One region of the Camelimonas abortus genome, then DNA from elsewhere that is predicted to be linked to it. Evidence: predicted binding sites of a transcription regulator. Region 1 holds the regulator's gene; each other region holds the start of a gene.
What was found. The regulator LexA, encoded in region 1, represses DNA repair genes until DNA is damaged. The targets are predictions, from matches to a motif close to TGTTCNNNNTGTGTTCNG.
Positions count from the first base shown of each region.

Region 1 (4,912 bases):
GCTGTCTTGATGCCGAAGGCCGCCCGGCCAAACTGCGCCTGACGGGCTTACAGGTTGTGGACTGTAGGCAGGCCGAAGTGCCGGGAAGTGGGCTGCGACCGTGTCCTGCTGACAGGCTGTTGCGATATCAGTGATCCGCGCGCAAGCCATGGCGGACCGAAAAAGCCGGGGCCAATATCTCGCCCAGTTAGATAGCAAGGATGACTTCACCGTGTATCCGCGAGGCGGCCCTCGGCAATATCATGGCGGACGGTTCGTGAACCGTATCAAACAGTTCAGGGACGCCACACGCTACGCCAAGCGACCCGAGAGCTGTTTTGTCGCCGCATAGCTTGTCGCAGCCCGCATCCCCCGTCAGACTTAAGATCCTGTCGAGTGTACGCCCTCGTGTAGCTTCTGATCGTATGCCTGTCGCTCATGGGAAGGCCCAGCCAATCGTGCTGCGTAGTACCAGATTCTTGGCTGCCCTTTCATGGTCTGTCAGTTCCGTCGTAATGAGTGCCCAAACAGATTCTACCAGTGAATTATGGGCCCGAAGCGCCCCACCACCAAAAAAGCAAACGATATTGCTTGTAACAATATGCTAGGAAACGTCAAGGGATGAAAGCGCGTCCGATCCCGATGCAACATGCCTCAAAACAGCCTGGGCGATCTTGTGGCGGCACGGACAGGATTAAATGGCGGATGGGGTGAGATTCGAACTCACGGTACGGTTGCCCGCACGGCGGTTTTCAAGACCGCTGCCTTAAACCACTCGGCCACCCATCCAGCAGCGCCGGCGCCTGTTTCCGGTTCCGGCGTCACGTCTGGCTGTTGCGCCAGCGCTCGCCCGCAGGCCGTCGCCGGACCCGCCAGGCGCGCCCGCGGCGCCGTTCGCGTCGCCCGCGCCCAAGGGCAGCGGTCTTTTTGCCGCCGCCGACGTCGCTTGGCAAGCCCGCGGCGGAGGCGAACGCCCGCCCGTTCACAAAAAGCGCCGGAAGCCTTCCGGGAGCGCAGGAGCGGCGTCGCCGGATGATGGCCCGGCGCAGGGCGGCGTCATCGCCGCTGCGGGCCCCAACGCCGGCCATCGCTGACAACGCCTGCACGGCCGGCGGGAGCGCGCAACGCCGCGCCGCAGACGCTTCGGCCCTGTCTGAACCCATCGCGACGCGGCGGTCCTGCGCGGGGGAAGCGCTCCGGGAAAGGGGGGCGAAGCGCTCCAGCCTCCCGGACTTCCGGAGCGCCTTCGCCCGCCGCCTGTGGCCTGTCACCGGGCTGCGGGTCGCTGCGTCGCGCCCGCCCGACAATTGATCCGCTCGACCGTTGCCGCGGCGATTCCCCGCGAGACAAGAGGGCATGCGCCGGGCGGTCGCCAAGGGCGCGCCGGCGTCAGTAGCGGCGCACCAGGCTGACCAGACGGCCCTGGATTTTCACCCGCTCTGCCGGCAGCACCCGGTTCTCGAAGTGCGGGTTGGCCGCCTCCAGTTCGATCTCGCGGCCGCGGCGGCGCAGGCGTTTCAGCGTCGCCTCCTCGTCGTCGATCAGCGCCACGATGATGTCGCCGTTGTCGGCCGTATCCTGGCGGCGGATCACCGCCAGATCGCCCTCCAGAATGCCGGCCTCGATCATCGAATCGCCGCGCACCTCAAGGGCGTAATGCTCGCCGGAGCCCAGCATGGCGGCGGGCAGGGGCACGAACTCGCCCTGCTGCTGGATGGCGCTGATCGGCACGCCGGCGGCGATGCGCCCCACCACCGGCACGGAAACCACCTCCGGGCTCCCCGCGCCGGCCTCGCGCGCCGCCTCCCGCGCCGGGGCCGCCCTTGCCGGCGCGGCGCGCCCGCCTTCCACCACCCGCGGACGGAAGCCGCCGCCGGCCGCCGCCGTCTCCGGCAGCCGCAGCACCTCCACGGCGCGGGCGCGGTTGGGCAGGCGGCGGATGAAGCCGCGCTCCTCCAGCGCCATGATCAGACGGTGAATGCCGGACTTGGAGCGGAGCGCCAGCGCCTCCTTCATTTCGTCGAAGGAGGGCGGCACGCCCGTCTCCTGCAGGCGCTGGTGAATGAAACGCAGTAGTTCGTGCTGTTTCGCCGTCAACATGGCGCCCATCCCCGCGTCCAGCATGCGTTCCGCGCCGGCTGCGCCGCTCCCGCCGCGCCGCCGCGACCCGTGTGGCCGGTCCACGTGCCCGGGCGCGGCCTGGCGCGCGCCGCCGGCTGGACGCGACCATACGAATCGCGCGGAAACAAATCATGAACATTGATAGCCTGTTCCTGGCTGTTCCGCAATCGGGGACTGCGCCGGGCAGGGCGCTCGCCGCATCGCCCGCCGCGCCAGCCATGCGCGGGAAGCGGTTGACAGTCAGGGCAGTACTGACCAGTATCATATTTGATATGACAAAAGGCGCGTCGCGCCGGTTGCGGTACGCCCGGTGCCGGCCGCGCCACAAGGGAGCGAAACATGGCCGCCAGCGACACGGACGCCGCAGCGATCGACGCCGCCAACATCGACATCGAGGCGCTGAAGGCGCGCTATCGCGAGGAGCGCGACCGGCGCCTGCGCGAGGACGGCAATGACCAGTACGTCGAGATGGCCGGCGCGTTCGCCCGTTATCTCGAGGATCCCTATGTGGAGCCGGGCTTCACCCGCGACCCGGTGATCGAGCAGGTGGAGGTGCTGGTGATCGGCGGCGGCTTCGGCGGCCTGCTCGCCGGCGGCCGCCTGCGCGAGGCCGGCGTCGATTCATTCCGCATCGTCGAAAAGGGCGGCGACTTCGGCGGCACCTGGTACTGGAACCGCTACCCCGGAGCCGCCTGCGACACCGAAAGCTACATCTATCTGCCGCTGCTGGAGGAAACCGGCTACATCCCCGAGCGCAAATACGCCCGCGCGCCGGAGATCCTCGCCCACTGCCGGCGCATCGCCAACCACTTCAACCTCTATCCCCACGCGCTGTTCCAGACCGTGGTCACCGAACTGCGCTGGCTGGAGAACGAGGGCCGCTGGCGGGCGCTCACCAGCCGCGACGACGAGATCTACGCCCGTTTCGTCATTCTCAACGGCGGCCCCCTGGAGCGGCCCAAGCTGCCAGGCATTCCCGGCATCGAGACGTTCCGCGGCCACAGCTTCCATACCAGCCGCTGGGACTACGCCTACACGGGCGGCGACTCCAACGGCAATCTCACCGGGCTGCGCGACAGGCGCGTGGGCATCATCGGCACCGGGGCCACGGCGGTGCAGTGCGTGCCGCATCTGGGCGAGTGGTCGAAGGAGCTTTACGTCTTCCAGCGCACGCCGTCCTCGGTGGACGTGCGCAACGACCGCCCCACCGATCCCGAATGGGTGAAAACACTCAGGCCGGGCTGGCAGCGCGAGCGCATGGACAATTTCACCGCCGTCGTCTCCGGCGCGGACTTTGACGTGGATCTGGTCAACGACGGCTGGACCGACCTGATCGGCAACATCCTGCTCGCCGCCCGCCGCCGGCAGAAGGCCGGCGAGCCGGTGGAGGATCCGCAAAAGCTCATTGAGCTCGCCGACTTCCAGAAAATGGAGCGCGTGCGCGCCCGGGTGGACGCCATCGTCCGCGACCGCAAGACCGCCGAGGCGCTCAAGCCCTGGTACAGCCAGTTCTGCAAGCGGCCGTGCTTCCACGATGAATATCTGCCCACCTTCAACCGCCCCAACGTGCATCTGGTGGACACCAACGGCCGCGGCGTGGAGCGCATCACGCCGCAAGGGGTGGTGGCCAACGGCCAGCTCTATGAACTGGACTGCCTGGTCTACGCCACCGGCTTTGAGGTCGGCACCAGCATCACCCGCCGGTTCGGCATGGAGGTGTATGGCCGCGACGGCGTCACCCTGAGCGAGCGCTGGAAGGACGGGGCGGAGACCTTCCACGGCCTGTTCTCGCGCGGTTTCCCCAACTGCTTCATCGTCACGCCGGTGCAGTCGGGCCAGAGCCCCAACTTCCAGCACATGCTGGCCGAGCAGACCCGGCACATCGCCTGGATCCTGCAGCGCATGCGCGAGCGCGGCGCCGTCACCGTGGAGTGCTCCCAGGCCGCCCAGGACGCCTGGGTGAAGACCTGCGTGGACGTCGCCCGCGCCCGCGTGCCTTATCTGGAGGCCTGCACGCCCGGCTACTACAACAACGAGGGCAAGGTGGGACAGCTGCGCGAGCTGAAGAACAACCAGTACTGGCGCGGCCCCACGGTGTTCCTGCGCATGTGGGAGGCCTGGCGGGCGAAAGGCGACATGGACGGGCTGGAATTCGGCTACGCGCAGCGCGCCGCGGCTGAATGAGGCCGCCGCCTCCGCCGGCCGGGCGGCGGACGGGGACAGGGCGCGACGGCGCATGGCGCGGGCTGCGGATGGCCCCGTCGCCTGCGGGATCACGGCGGACCATGCGCCGCCAGACCCGCCGGCAGGGCGGCTCGCATGGCTGGCGGAGGAGGCCGGTCTCGCGATGCAGGTCGTGCGCGCGCGGCGGCCGGCCGCGGCGGCAGTTTGCGCGCGTCACTGGCGCGCCGCGATGGGCTCCCTGGGCGACGCCTGTCGCCGTCACGGGCTGCGGGCGCCGCCGCCGTCATCCCCCGAGCCGGCGACCGCCTTCATCCGGGGGCTCGCCGCGGCCATGCCCCTGACGCCCGTCGCGGTCAGCGCGAGCCGCCATGGCCGGCGTCCGTCCGCCGGTCGCGCGGGCGCATGCGGCCCATGGGGGCGGCGAGCATGTCACGGTACGTACGGCGCATGGCGCGCCGCGCAGCCTGCCGGGGCCGCGCGATGGCGCGGAAGCCGGACGCCGCAGGGAGATGACGCGCCGGGCGGCGGCGCGCCGGCGTTTCAGCCCTCGCCCAGAAGCGTCTTCGTCGCCGCGGTCACGTCCGGCTGGCGCATCAGGCTCTCGCCCACCAGATAGGCGTGGACGTTG
Region 1 is NZ_JBHLWR010000006.1:1,182,592-1,187,503, reverse strand. It holds tRNA gene ACFFJB_RS07500 (tRNA-Ser) at 679-768, opposite strand; gene lexA (transcriptional repressor LexA) at 1,369-2,079, opposite strand; gene ACFFJB_RS07490 (flavin-containing monooxygenase) at 2,440-4,284, shown strand; gene trpC (indole-3-glycerol phosphate synthase TrpC) at 4,825-4,912, opposite strand, start outside.

Region 2 (4,912 bases), 910 kb from region 1:
CGCATCGCCGCCCGGCGTTCAGGTAATCGCCAGGGGCGGCGCCGGCGCCCCGCCATGCCCCCGCCATGAACCTGGCGCGGGCGACGATGGGGCCGTCAGTCATGGGCGCCGCAATGTCCGTATCCGTCCGGACGCCAGATTCGTCCCCGGGGCCGGACCGCTGGCCAGGGCGTCCCATGGAGCGCGCGCACGGCGCGCGCCGTCGGGGGCGGCGCGCGCTCCGCGTTTTCCGGCGGGGCGCGGAAGAAGGCGGCCGGGGCCTTACGCCGGTTCGCCGCCGAGCAGGGCGCGAATCCCGTCGGGAATGCGCGCCGGCCTGCCGCCGACGATGGCGGCCACGCGCACCTCGGCGGTGAGGATCTCCACGCCGTCGCGCAGGATGCGCTGGTCGATGATCATGGAGGCGCCGCGCATTTCGCGGGTGCGCGTCTCCACCACCAGCACGTCGTCCATCATCGCCGGCAGCTTCCAGTCGATGGTCATGCGGCGCACGGCGAAGAACAGCCCGCCGGCGGCCAGCAGCGCCGACTGGTTGGCGCCCACGGCGCGCAGTGATTCGGTGCGGCCGCGCTCCAGGAAGCGCAGGTAGTTGGCGTGATAGACGATCCCGGAAAAATCCGTGTCTTCGTAATAGACGCGCAGCGTGAGGTAATGCGCCCCATCCCTGACGACGCCGCTGGCCGGTTCGCCGGCGACTTTCTCCGCAGCGGTGCTCATTCTCCCTGTGCCTCCCCGTCAGCATCACGAAACAGCGCGTATTGGGAGCCGCCGCGCGCCGGCTCCGCAAGCCCAAGATGACGGAATGCGTGCGGCGTCAACAGGCGTCCGCGCGGGGTGCGCTGCACGAATCCCTGCTGGATGAGGTAGGGCTCGATGATCTCCTCAATGGCGTCGCGCGGCTCGGAGAGCGCCGCGGCGATGGTCTCCACCCCCACCGGACCGCCGCCGAAAGAGAGCGCGATCAGCCGCAGGTACTTGCGGTCCATCAGGTCGAGGCCGGCGGGATCGACGTCAAGCAGGCTGAGCGCCCGGTCGGCGATCTCGCGCGTCACCGCCGGCGCGTCCGCCACCACGGCGAAGTCCCGCACCCGGCGGAGCAGCCGCCCGGCGATGCGCGGGGTGCCGCGCGAGCGGCGGGCGATCTCGTTGGCCCCCTCGTCGGTCATGCCGACGCCAATCACCCGCGCGCCGCGCTTCACGATCAGCTCGAGCTCCTCCACCGTGTAAAACTGCAGGCGGATGGGGATGCCGAAGCGGTCGCGCAGCGGCGTGGTCAGCAGGCCCTGGCGGGTGGTGGCGCCCACAAGGGTGAATTTCGGCAGGTCGATCTTCACCGAACGGGCGGAGGGGCCTTCGCCGATGATCAGGTCAAGCTGGTAGTCCTCCATCGCCGGATAGAGAATCTCCTCCACCGCCGGATTGAGGCGGTGGATCTCGTCGATGAACAGGACGTCGCGCTCCTCCAGATTGGTGAGCTGGGCGGCGAGATCGCCGGCGCGGGCGATCACCGGGCCCGAGGTGGAGCGGAAATTGACGCCGAGCTCCCGCGCCACGATCTGCGCCAGCGTGGTCTTGCCAAGGCCGGGCGGCCCGACGAACAGCACGTGATCGAGCGCCTCGTTGCGGGCGCGCGCCGCCTGGATGAACACGGCGAGATTGGCCCGCGCCTGGGCCTGGCCGATGAATTCGTCAAGGGCGAGCGGACGGATCGAGGCCTCGATCTCGTCGCCAGTCTCCTCCGCCGCCACCAGACGCTGCGGCGCCGGCGCGGCCCCCCTTCCGGCTCCCCTGCCGGAGCCGCCGCGCCGCCCGCCTGCCCTGCCTGCTCCGTCCGTGCTGCTCATCCTGCTTCCACTTCCGGGGCTTCAGCCTGCGCCCGCCCGTCTTGCTGCGACCGCAGGCGGACCGCCCGCCGTCCCGTGTCCGTCTGTCCGCCGGCGCCGGCCGGCGGCGCTCACGCGCCCTTCGCCAGCTGCTTCAGGCCGAGGCGGATCAGCGTGCGCGCGTCCGCGTCCTCGCCGGCCTCGCGCATGGCCGCGGCCACCGCGCCGGCCGCCTGGGGCTGGCCATAGCCCAGGTTCACCAGGGCGGAGACGGCGTCGGCCGCGGCCCCGCCCTCCCCCGCGCCGGCGGGGGGCGCGGCGAGGCGCGCCGCCGCCATGTCAGTATGGCCGAAGGCCGGGGCCTTGTCCTTCAGCTCGGAAATGATGCGCGCCGCGAGCTTGGGCCCCACCCCCGGGGCGCGGCCCACCGCCGCCCTGTCGCCCATGGCGATGGCCGCGGCGAGGGCCGCCGGATCCAGCGCCGACAGCACCCCGAGCGCCACCCGCGCGCCCACGCCCTGCACGTTCTGCAGCAGGCGGAACCACTCCCGCTCCGCGTCGGTGCGGAAACCGTAGAGGCGGATCATGTCCTCGCGCACGTGGGTCTCGATGGACAGCGCCACCGCCTCGCCCGCGCGCGGCAGGTTCTGCAGCGTGCGCGTGGAGCAGTGCACCATATAGCCGACGCCGTGCACGTCGATGATGGCGTAGTCCTCGCCGACGCTGTCGACCACGCCCTTCAGCCGACCGATCATCGCCCGCCTCCCGCGGCCAGCAGCGCCGCCGCCCGCCGCGCCGCGCCGCGATGCTGGGCGTGGGTGATGGCCACCGCCAGGGCGTCGGCGGCGTCGGCCGACTCGGGCGCGGCCTTCGGCAGCAGCGCCTTCACCATGGCCTCCACCTGATGTTTTCCGGCATGGCCCACGCCCACCACGGTCTTCTTCACCTTGTTGGCGGAGTACTCCGAAACCGGCGCGCCATACAGCGCCGGCGCAAGCAGCGCCACGCCGCGCGCCTGGCCCAGCTTCAGCGTTGACTGGGGATCCCGGTTCACGAAGGTCTCCTCCACCGCCACCTCGTCCGGCGTCCAGGCGCGCAGCACCCCGGCGAGGCCGTCGTGCAACTGCCGCAGCCGCAGGGCGAGACCGTCGGCGTCCGACGAGCGCACGCAGCCGCACGCCACGAAGCTGAGGCGCGTGCCGGTGACGTCGATGACCCCCCAGCCGGTGCGGCGCAGGCCAGGGTCAATGCCGAGGATGCGAATCGTTTCGGTGGCCATGCTGCAATCAGACCGAACAAATTGTGAACATACAGTCAACATCCCACGGCTCCGCGCCCGGCCGGCGCGCGGCGGCGCGATGGCGGCTGTCCGGCCCCGCGCAGCAAAAAGGGCGGCCGCGGGGCCGCCCCTGGTTCGCGCGGCGCGGCGGCGCGCCTCACTCGCCGGAAAACTTCGCCATCAGCGCCTCGGAGAGGTCGAAGTTGCCGTAAACGTTCTGCACGTCGTCGTGGTTGTCGAGGCTGGCGACGAGGCGCAGCACCTTCTCGCCGGTCTCGTCGTCGACGGCGACGGTGTTCTGCGGGCGCCAGGTGAGGGCGGCCTTGCGGGCGTCGCCGAACTTCGCCTCGAGCGCCTTCGCCACCTCGTGCAGGCTCTCGGCCGAGGTGATGATTTCGTGGCCGTCCTCGCTGGAGACGACGTCGTCGGCGCCGGCCTCGATGGCGGCCTCCAGAACGGCGTCCGCGTCGCCGACGCTGGCGTCGAACTCGACCACGCCCACGCGATCGAACATGAACGACACCGCGCCGGTTTCGGCGAGGCTGCCGCCGGCCTTGGTGAAGATGGAGCGCACGTCGGAGGCGGTGCGGTTGCGGTTGTCGGTCAGCGCCTCGACGATGATGGCCACGCCGCCGGGAGCGTAACCCTCGTAGCGGATCTCCTCATAGGCCTCGGAGTCGCCGCCCTGGGCCTTCTTGATGGCGCGCTCGATGTTCTCCTTGGGCATGTTCTCGGCGCGGGCGGCCAGCACCGCGGCGCGCAGGCGCGGGTTCATGGCCGGGTCCGGCAGGCCGAGCTTCGCCGCCACGGTGATTTCGCGCGCCAGCTTGGAGAACAGCTTGGAGCGCGCCGCGTCGGCCTTGCCCTTGCGGTGCATGATGTTCTTGAACTGTGAATGTCCGGCCATGTGACCTCGTCATCCCTTGCGGCCCCGGCCTGGCCGGCGGCCCGTGATCCTGGACGGCATGAGGCGGCGCGCGTGGTCCCGCCAGAACCGCCGGCGCGCCGCCGCGGCGGGAGGCCCCTTCCGGGGAGCTCCGCCGGCGCCGCGCCTGCAGCGCCCTGCCATGCCGGTCTAACGCGGCGCCCTTATAAGACCATGACGGACAGCATGAAAGCGGCGCCGCGCAATCTCCCGGCACGGAAAACAGCCGCGACGCCCGGCCCGGTCACGGCTCCCAGAACGCCGGAACCGATTCCTCAAGGCCCGGGCCAAGCCGCACCGCCGCCACGCGCACGGCGAGGCCGGTGCGCGGATCGGTCTCCACGGCGACGCCGCACAGCGTCGCCGGGCCGGCGGCCGGCTCGAAGCGCGAGCCCGGGGTTTTCTGCAGGAAACGGCGCACCGGCTCGTCCTTCTGCATGCCGATGACGCTGTCATAGTCGCCGCACATGCCGGCGTCGGACATGTAGGCGGTGCCGCCCTGCAGGATGCGGTGATCGGCCGTGGGCGTGTGGGTGTGGGTGCCCACCACCAGCGTCGCGCGGCCGTCGACGAAATGGCCGAACGCCTGCTTCTCGCTGGTGGCCTCGGCGTGGAAGTCGATGACGATGGCGTCGCAGGCCTCGCCCAGCGGGCAGGCGGCCAGCTCGCGCTCGGCCACGGCGAAGGGGTCGTCCAGCGCCTCCATGAACACACGGCCCATCAGGTTCATCACCATGACCCGGCCGCCGGCGGCGGTCTCCACCATGGCGGCGCCGCGCCCGGGCGTGCCGGGCGGAAAATTGGCCGGGCGCACCATGCGCGGCTGGCGCTCGGCGAACACCAGCGCCTCGCGGTTGTCGAAGGCGTGGTTGCCGAGGGTCACCA
Region 2 is NZ_JBHLWR010000006.1:2,092,289-2,097,200, forward strand. It holds gene ybgC (tol-pal system-associated acyl-CoA thioesterase) at 262-717, opposite strand; gene ruvB (Holliday junction branch migration DNA helicase RuvB) at 714-1,844, opposite strand; gene ruvA (Holliday junction branch migration protein RuvA) at 1,955-2,578, opposite strand; gene ruvC (crossover junction endodeoxyribonuclease RuvC) at 2,575-3,102, opposite strand; gene ACFFJB_RS11350 (YebC/PmpR family DNA-binding transcriptional regulator) at 3,260-4,009, opposite strand; gene ACFFJB_RS11355 (TIGR00282 family metallophosphoesterase) at 4,272-4,912, opposite strand, start outside.
Region 2: the regulator LexA is predicted to act here: its motif matches at 3,115-3,132, upstream of ruvC (crossover junction endodeoxyribonuclease RuvC).

Region 3 (4,912 bases), 640 kb from region 1:
CGCGCCCCGCTGCTGTGGACCGTCACCGACGTCACCGCCGACCGGGAGCGCCAGGAGCGGGTGTTCCAGGAGCTGCAGCACGTCATTTCCTTCCTCGACGAGGCGCCGGCCGGCTTCATGTCCATCGAGGCCGACGGCGAGATCAGCTACATGAACGCCACCCTGGCCGGCTGGCTCGGGCTCGACCTCGCCAGCGCCGGCGCCGGCGGCGTGCGCATTGAGGACATCGCCCCCCACGCCGCCGCCGGGCGGCTGCTCGCCGCCCCGCCGGCAGGGAAAGACCACGAAATCCTCGATCTCGACCTGCGCCGCCGCGACGGCCACATCCTGCCGGTGCGCGCGCTGCACCGGGTTCCGGCCGCGGAGGCGGGCGCGCGGCCGCCGTCGCGCACCGTGGTGCTCAGCCGCATGTCCGTGCCGGGAACAGCCGCCGGCTCGCGCCATGCGGAGGCGCGCTTCGCCCGTTTCTTCAACAACACGCCGGTGGCCATCGCCACCGTGGCGCCGGACGGGCGCATCCTCAGCTGCAACGCCTCGTTCCAGCGCCTGTTCGGCCCGGAGCTGATCGAGGCCGGCGCCCGCGCCCTGGTGACGGACAAGGACGGCGAACGCCTCGAGGCCGCCCTGCGCGCCGCCGCCAGCCAGCAGGAGGTGGCCCCCTTCGACGCACAGGTGGCCGGCGACGGCGGCCGCTGCGTGCGCGTCTACGTCAGCAGCGTCTCGGAGATGGAGGGCGAGGGCGAGAGCGCCGTCATCTACGCCCTCGACATCACCGAGCAGCGCGCCCTGGAGGCGCAGTTCGCCCAGGCGCAGAAAATGAACGCCGTTGGCCAGCTGGCCGGCGGCGTGGCCCACGATTTCAACAACGTGCTGCAGGCCATCATCGGTTTCTGCGAGCTGCTGCTGGGGCGCCACCGGCCAACCGACCCGTCCTTCCAGGACATCATGCAGATCAAGACCAACGCCAACCGCGCCGCCGCCCTGGTGCGCCACCTGCTGGCCTTCTCGCGCCGGCAGACCCTGCGCCCGCAGGTGATGCGCGTGGGCGACGTGCTGGCCGACGTCTCGCTGCTGCTCAAGCGCCTGCTGGGCGAACGCGTCGATCTCGACGTTCACCACGGCCGCGACATCTGGCCGGTCAAGGCGGACATCAACCAGTTCGAGCAGGTCATCATGAACCTGGCGGTGAACGCGCGCGACGCCATGCCGGACGGCGGCCGGCTCTCCATCCGCACCTCCAACGTCAGCGCCGCGGAATCGCGCCGCTATGACGAGAGCATGCCCGCCGCCGACTATGTGATGATCGAGGTGGCCGACACCGGCGTCGGCATGCCGCCCGAGGTGCTGTCGCAGATCTTCGAGCCGTTCTTCACCACCAAGGAGGTGGGCAAGGGCACCGGGCTCGGCCTCTCCACCGTTTACGGCATCGTCAAGCAGACCGACGGCTACATCCTGTGCGAGAGCGAGGTGGGCAAGGGCACCACCTTCCGCATCTTCCTGCCGCGCTACGTGGAGAGCCAGGAGGAGACGGCGGCCGCCGCAGGCGCCGCCGCCGGCGCGCCCGCCCGCAAGCCCGCCGCCGACCTCACCGGTCGCGGCGTCATCCTGCTGGTGGAGGACGAGGAGGCGGTGCGCGCCTTCGCCTCCCGCGCGCTCGCCGCCCGCGGCTACACGGTGCTCGAGGCCGCCTCCGGCGCCGAGGCCATCCAGCTGCTCGAGGAACGCGACGATCCGGTCGACCTTGTCGTCTCCGACGTGGTGATGCCGGAGATGGACGGCCCGACGCTGCTGCGCGAGCTGCGCGCCCGCAATATCGGCGCGCGCATCGTCTTCGTCTCCGGCTACGCCGAGGACGCCTTCCGCAGGAACCTGCCCGAGGGCGAGACCTTCGTCTTCCTGCCCAAGCCGTTCACGCTCAAGCAGCTGATCGAGGCGGTGAAGGCGCAGACGGGCTAACAAGGCCGCCTGGTCCGCGGGCGCGCGCCGGGCGGTTCCGCCCGGGCGCGGGCCGGGACCGGGCGCCTGAAAAACGTGCGCGGCGCGAACGGAAACAGAACTTGCAAAAAAGAACAAATAGGGTACAAACAACGCATTGAAGCGGCTGGACGCCTCATGCCATAAGGGACGGAACAATGTCGCATCCCGCGCTCAGGCTCGTTGAAGGTTCCTCCATGGACAAGACAAAGGCGCTCGACGCTGCGCTTTCCCAGATCGAACGGACGTTTGGCAAGGGCTCGATCATGCGCCTTGGCAAGAACGACCGTCCGGTCGAGATCGAGACCATCTCCACGGGCTCGATCGGTCTCGACATCGCGCTGGGCGTGGGCGGCCTGCCGCGCGGGCGCATCATCGAGGTGTACGGTCCGGAATCGTCGGGAAAGACGACGCTGGCGCTGCACACCATTGCGGAAGCGCAGAAGAAAGGCGGCGTCTGCGCCTTTGTGGACGCCGAGCACGCGCTCGATCCCGTTTACGCCCGCAAGCTGGGCGTGAAGCTTGACGACCTGCTGATCTCGCAGCCGGACACCGGCGAACAGGCGCTGGAGATCGCCGACACGCTGGTGCGCTCCGGCGCCATCGACGTGCTGGTGGTGGACTCGGTGGCGGCGCTGACGCCGCGCGCCGAGATCGAGGGCGAAATGGGCGACGTGCAGCCGGGCCTGCAGGCGCGCCTGATGAGCCAGGCGCTGCGCAAGCTCACCGCGTCGATCTCGCGCTCCAACACCATGGTGATCTTCATCAACCAGATTCGCATGAAGATCGGCGTGATGTACGGCTCGCCCGAGACGACCACCGGCGGCAACGCCCTCAAGTTCTACGCCTCGGTGCGTCTCGACATCCGCCGCACCGGCGCCATCAAGGACCGCGACGAGGTCATCGGCAACTCGACCCGCGTCAAGGTGGTGAAGAACAAGGTGGCGCCGCCGTTCAAGCAGGTCGAGTTCGACATCATGTACGGTGAGGGCATCTCCAAGCTGGGCGAGCTCATCGACCTCGGCGTCAAGGCGGGCATCGTCGAGAAGTCCGGCGCCTGGTTCTCCCATGACAGCCAGCGCCTCGGCCAGGGCCGCGAGAACGCCAAGGCGTTCCTGCGCCAGAACCCGGAGATCGCCGACCGCATCGAGGCGGCCATCCGCCAGAACGCCGGCCTGCTCGCCGACCGCATCCTCGACAACATCGATCCAGGCGCCGAGGACGTCGACGCCTGAGCGGCGCCCGTCCGGCGGCTCCGGGCGGCTGCTCCGGGGCCGGACGGCGGCGTTTCCACTGACATGAAGGCGCGGAGAGCGCCTTGCGGGCCGCCCTCCGGCCCCGGATCCTCCCCGGAAAGACCTCCTGGCCGGCCGCCGCGCCGCGGTCCGCCGCCGCTTCGCCGGCGAAAGGGCGGGCGCCCGCATCGCCGCCGCGCCGGCAATCTCGACAATGCCGGCGCGTCTCACTAGAAGACGGGAGCGAAGGAGCGGCGACCGGCCTCTCCGTACCCTGTCCCCGAGTGCGTGTAGCAATGAGCGGCGTCAACGAAATCCGATCGACCTTCCTCGATTACTTTGCCAGGAACGGCCACGAAATCGTTCCGTCGGCTCCGCTCGTTCCACGGAACGACCCGACCCTGATGTTCACGAACGCCGGCATGGTCCCGTTCAAGAACGTCTTCACCGGCGCCGAGAAGCGCCCGTACGTGAGGGCGGCGTCGTCGCAGAAGTGCGTGCGCGCAGGCGGCAAGCACAACGACCTCGACAACGTCGGCTACACCGCCCGGCACCATACCTTCTTCGAGATGCTCGGCAATTTCTCGTTCGGCGACTACTTCAAGGAGCGCGCCATCGAGCTGGCCTGGAATCTCGTCACCAGGGAGTTCGGCCTGCCGCAGGAGAAGCTGCTGGTCACCGTCTTCGCCGAGGACGACGAGGCCCACAGCCTGTGGCGGAAAATCGCCGGCCTGCCGGACAGCCGCATCATCCGCATCGCCACCTCCGACAATTTCTGGATGATGGGCGACACCGGCCCCTGCGGTCCGTGCTCGGAGATTTTCTACGATCACGGCGAGCACATTCCGGGCGGCCCGCCCGGCAGTCCGGACGCCGACGGCGACCGTTTCATCGAGATCTGGAACCTGGTGTTCATGCAGTTCGACCAGATCGGTCCTGGCGAACGGGTGAACCTGCCGCGTCCCTCCATCGACACCGGCATGGGGCTGGAGCGCATCGCCGCCGTGCTGCAGGGCACGCACGACAACTACGCCATCGACACCATGCGGGCGCTGATCATGGCGGTGGCCAACCTCACCGGCGTGGATCCGGACGGGCCGCAGTCGGTCAGCCACCGCGTCATCGCCGACCACCTGCGCGCCAGCTGCTTCCTCATCGCCGACGGCGTGCTGCCTTCCAATGAGGGCCGCGGCTACGTGCTGCGCCGCATCATGCGCCGCGCCATGCGCCACGCCCAGCTGCTGGGCGCGCGTGAGCCGCTGATGTGGCGGCTGTTCCCCGCGCTGAAGCGCGAGATGGGCGAGGCCTTCCCCGAGCTGGGCCGGGCCGAGGCGCTGATCACCGAGACGCTGCGGCTGGAGGAGGTGCGCTTCCGCCGCACCCTGGAGCGCGGCCTCGCCATCCTTGAGGAGGAGTCCCGCGACCTGAAGCCGGGCGACCGCCTCAGCGGCGAAACCGCCTTCACGCTCTATGACACTTACGGATTCCCGCTCGACCTGACCCAGGACGCCCTGCGCGCCCGCGGCGTCGGCGTCGACACCGAGGCCTTCGAGCGCGCCATGCAGCGCCAGCGCGAGCAGGCCCGCGCCAACTGGGCGGGCTCCGGCGAGGCCGCCACGGACCGCATCTGGTTCGGGCTGCGCGAGCGGGTCGGCGCCACCGAGTTCCTCGGCTATGAGACCGAGCAGGCCGAGGGCAGCGTC
Region 3 is NZ_JBHLWR010000006.1:546,773-551,684, forward strand. It holds gene cckA (cell cycle histidine kinase CckA) at 1-1,956, shown strand, start outside; gene recA (recombinase RecA) at 2,133-3,209, shown strand; gene alaS (alanine--tRNA ligase) at 3,506-4,912, shown strand, end outside.
Region 3: the regulator LexA is predicted to act here: its motif matches at 2,066-2,083, upstream of recA (recombinase RecA).